DNA from 2 places in the Paenibacillus germinis genome. Region 1 is predicted to be linked to the other one. Evidence: riboswitches for the same ligand, from Rfam matches in the RefSeq annotation. Region 1 holds a riboswitch; the other holds the start of a gene.
What was found. A riboswitch is a leader RNA that binds a small molecule or an ion and turns the genes downstream of it on or off. The one in region 1 is predicted to bind cobalamin.

Region 1 (2,206 bases):
AGTAAAGACAAACACCAATCCATTCGTTTCATGACTGCTCATATCAATTCCTCCTTCATATAATGAAAGCGATATCTTGATAGATTTATTATAGTACGAAAATTCTGAAAATTAAAGAAATACTTTCTCGTTTTGATAGGAATCAAAGAGTTGAAATACGCTATAATAGATAGCATCACTTCGTTTAAATGGAAAGGAAGCTAACTATGCCTAAATATGCGAATTTGAGTGCGGAAGCAACGGAATTTTTACGTCAAAGAACGGGAAGCAGTCACTTAGAGTGCTATACCTATATTGACCCGGATCGTGGAGAGGATAGTTTTTTTGTCGTTAAAACGATCAATAAGGTCATTCAAGTTTCTTTTGCCGAAATGACCTATGATCCTAGTAGTTATCAGAGTTTGATGGAAGGACTCTACCGAGCCATCTATGAATAAATACGTGACAACCCTATCGATAGATGGTAGGATGATCGTAATTGCATATCAAAGGAATTAGGTGCCATATATCCATTCGGTGTATGGTTAAAAGGGAAGACCGGTGAAATACCGGCACGGACCCGCCACTGTAATAATCGCCGTTCATTAAGGTAACTCCTTGCAAAATACCACTGGGTAACAACCTGGGAAGGTGCAAGGGGATGATTAAGTCAGGAGACCTGCCTAGTTCAACAACACAATAACCCCTACGAGGAATTAGGGAGTGTTAGAGAGCGGTTACTTCTGGTTTTGTTAACTGTCGTAATTTACCAAGCATTTCTAACATGACTTATGTTAGGGATGCTTTTTTTGTTTGTGTAATAACGGAAAGGGTGATTCAAATTGTCGGGAAAATTGCTCATTATCGGCTTTGGGCCGGGGAGTTTTGAACATATTACGAAGCGTGCACGGGAAGCGATTGGGGAAAGCGAAGTTATTATCGGATATAACACGTATGTGGATCTTATAGCAGGTCTGTTAACCGAACAGCAAGTGGTTCGAACAGGTATGACGGAAGAAGTGAGTCGCGCACAAGAGGCTGTGCGGCAAGCCAAGCAAGGAAAGAAAGTTGCCGTTATTTCCAGTGGAGATGCCGGTGTGTATGGGATGGCCGGTCTTGTCTATGAGGTATTGATGGAACAAGGCTGGACGCGTGAGGATGGGGTCCAAGTGGAAGTGATTCCTGGCATTTCAGCTGTTCATTCGGCTGGTTCTCTGTTAGGAGCGCCTATTATGCATGATTCTTGCACAATTAGCTTAAGTGATCATCTTACGCCGTGGGAGCTGATTGCGAAGCGGGTTGAGGCAGCGGGAATGGCTGATTTCGTGATTGCCCTCTATAACCCGCGAAGCGGTCGACGGACCAGGCAGATTGTTGAGACTCAGCGCATTCTGCTTAAGTATCGTTCTCCTTTAACGCCAGTTGGGATTGTCAAAAGTGCGTATCGAGATCGTCAACATGTTGTTGTGACGACACTGGCTGATATGCTGAATCATGATATTGGCATGTTAACGACAATTATTATTGGCAATTCCGCAACCAAGTTGTATGACGGTCTCATGATTACACCACGCGGTTATCAGCGGAAATACACATTAGGGGCTGAAACACAGCCGCTTAAGCCGCATCAAAGGTTGAAATCCGAGGCAGAGCCCTGGGCTTTGGAGCAATTAGATGAGCAGGATTGGGATGAATCCATGGAGGAGTTTGATGAAGAAGATGAACTCATGGATGACGAGGTTACTGAAATCAAAGAACCTTCTCAGCTGAAGTCAACACCGAATTTGTCACCAAGTAACTCCTTACAGCTTGCAATGGAAGCTTTGCAGCTAGTATCAGTATCCAAAGGGAATGAAGAGGTGCCATTTGAATTTGATGAGAAGCTGACTGCGACCCAATCTATCTTTGAGTTTGCAGTAAGCCCAGGTATCGCGAATAAAAAGTTAACAGCAGCCCAACTTTGTGCGTTAGGCGAGATTGTTGGAGATCGTGGAGATATTGAATACTCACCGCATCATCAACTGATTGTTCGTGTGCAAACCAATAACCCAAAACAGATTACATCCGAACTAAGTGCACTTGGTTTATTATTATCACCGATTGGTGATGTTGCCCAGATCAAAGCATGCGACTTTTGCAATTTAGAAAAAGGTGAATCTATTCCTTATGCGGAAGCAATCCATCATCGAATTGGCAATCTAGAAGTACCTAAAGAGTTGAAAATTGG
Region 2 (2,206 bases), on a different contig from region 1:
ATCCCCAGTAATACACGAGGAAATCGTACTTTATTAATGATTTGTTCCGACGACTGCGGCCAGGTGACATCGATGTGATCTCCCAGCCAAGGGATATGCTTGGCGAGAATACTGGCAATTTGCAGAACGGGGAGATTAGCGGTACCCAGCGACAAACTCGCCACAATAGAAAGAAGAAGGAGTATAACCCCTACTCCTCCCCATAGCATTAATTTTCTTTTCATTTTATTTCACCAGTTCGGGATAAATGCCTTTCGCCATTTCAAGCAGTCCATCGGTCATTCTTGGACCGGGACGACTGAGCATGTTCTGGTCGAGGCCAATCACCTGCTTGTTCTTCACGGCATCAATGGCATCCCAGCCGCTTCGCGTGCGGATAATTTCCTCTAGTGGTTTCTTGCTTTTAGTATCGACGACCCCATTGGCGAACAAAATTACACCTGGGTTTTGTTGAATGATTTTCTCTTCACTGATTTGATACCAGCCTTTTCCGTCTCCTGCGACGTTAATCCCGCCAGAAAGCTTGATCAATTCATCCATGTATTCGCCACTGCCCACTGTCCATCCCGGAGCAAATTCAATGTATACCTTTTTCTTGTTCTCTTGCTTGACGTCTTTCACTGCATTAACAACCTTTTGACGGTCCGCTTTCATCTTAGCAACCACTTTTTCCGCTTGCTCCTGATGATCTGTAATCAATCCGTAGGTTTGAATGTTAGCAATGGCATCATCCAAGGTTTTCGGCTCCACTTTAAACACGTTAATATTCAAAGTACGCAGCTTTTCTACCGTATCAGCTTTCATCGAAACCCCTGTGAATACGACATTCGCGTTAGCTGCAATAACTGCTTCTTGGTTAGGCTTCGTTATACTGCCAAGCTTCGGTTTTGTTTTAGCCGCTTCTGGATAATCATCAAAATCAGATACACCAACAATATTAGCCTCCAGCCCAATTGCAAAAAGAGCTTCAGTTTCCGCCGGGGACACGGATGCAATACGCTCAGGCGCTTTATCAAAGGTAAACTCCTTGCCCGTTGCATCCTTTATTTTCAAAGGATAGACCGTCTTTTTGGCTGCCGTTGATGGGGCCGTCGTTGCAGCAGGAGCTTTCGTCCCTTCCCCGCCAAGCTTAGACGGATTGGAAATTTCCGTTTCCTTTTTACCACAAGCTGCGAGACTAATTGCTGTTACTAGCGCTACTGTAAGAATAAATGCTTTTTTTACTGAATTCCTTTTCATCTAATAAACCCTCTCTCTGAACAATTATTTCGATTGACCCCAAGGATAAACGGCTGCGACGTCTCTCAGAGACGAGCGCGTTTGTCAAGGTTGATGTGGAGCAAAGTATAAAACTTATACTTTCTTATCAACTAACAAAAAAGCCCCTTTGTTCTCGAAGGAACAAAAGGGACGATAAATCGCGGTGCTCAGCAACCCTAAGGTTACTTCCTGATTTAACGCGATCCTTTTCCTCGAAGGATGTCGTAAACGGCACCATGGGCAGGTATCCTGACTCTCCCGGCAACTCAATGCCTGGATTACAGTGGCGGGACCGTGCCGGACTTTAACCGGCTTCCCTTTTAAGCGGCAATCTCTTCTTAATGAGCTTACCAGCACCTATGGCTGCATATTTTACTATCAATCTATTTGTCGATTATAGACTTCTTGTTACTTTTGTGCAATTACTTTGAGCACTTGCTTTGACTCATTCAACTTCGGAGCATTTTGAGGAATAAAAGCCACCAAGCCTTTTCCTTCAAAGCCTTGCTCTTTCATCCATTTGTTTCCTGTAAGAGGAATACCATAGAGATGCTTTTCAGCAGGCTTACCTTCTTCAGCGATTTGAATAACGCCATCCGGATAATCTTCCGGTTTGATCGTATCATCCAAAGAAACGAAACCCGCTTGATTACTTAGTGATTTGAATTGATCTTCGGCAAGTATGAAGATGCCGTTGCCTCCTGCAGCTAGCTCCACAATCATTTTTTCCAACGAAAATATAGGGGATGTATTGATTTTGACTGTAGGAACCTCGCCCACCTTGGACTTCAAGGAACTCTCCAGCTTGTCCCCCGCTTCACTTGGAAAACCATTAGAGCCCATCATAAATATAGAAACATCCGGCTTCGGCCCGCCGCAACCCGTAAGGAACACCATAAGTCCCATCATCATAACCAACAGCCATTTCACTTTCATGTTGTAAGCG

Region 2: another riboswitch for cobalamin. It lies ahead of GC102_RS18100 (ABC transporter substrate-binding protein); the one in region 1 lies ahead of cobJ (precorrin-3B C(17)-methyltransferase).

The regions. Positions count from the first base shown of each region.
Region 1 is NZ_WHOC01000149.1:149,210-151,415, reverse strand. It holds gene GC102_RS28105 (guanylate kinase) at 1-42, opposite strand, end outside; gene GC102_RS28100 (hypothetical protein) at 207-437, shown strand; cobalamin riboswitch at 480-680, shown strand; gene cobJ (precorrin-3B C(17)-methyltransferase) at 822-2,206, shown strand, end outside.
Region 2 is NZ_WHOC01000089.1:68,892-71,097, forward strand. It holds gene GC102_RS18095 (FecCD family ABC transporter permease) at 1-224, opposite strand, end outside; gene GC102_RS18100 (ABC transporter substrate-binding protein) at 226-1,239, opposite strand; cobalamin riboswitch at 1,483-1,636, opposite strand; gene GC102_RS18105 (hypothetical protein) at 1,669-2,196, opposite strand.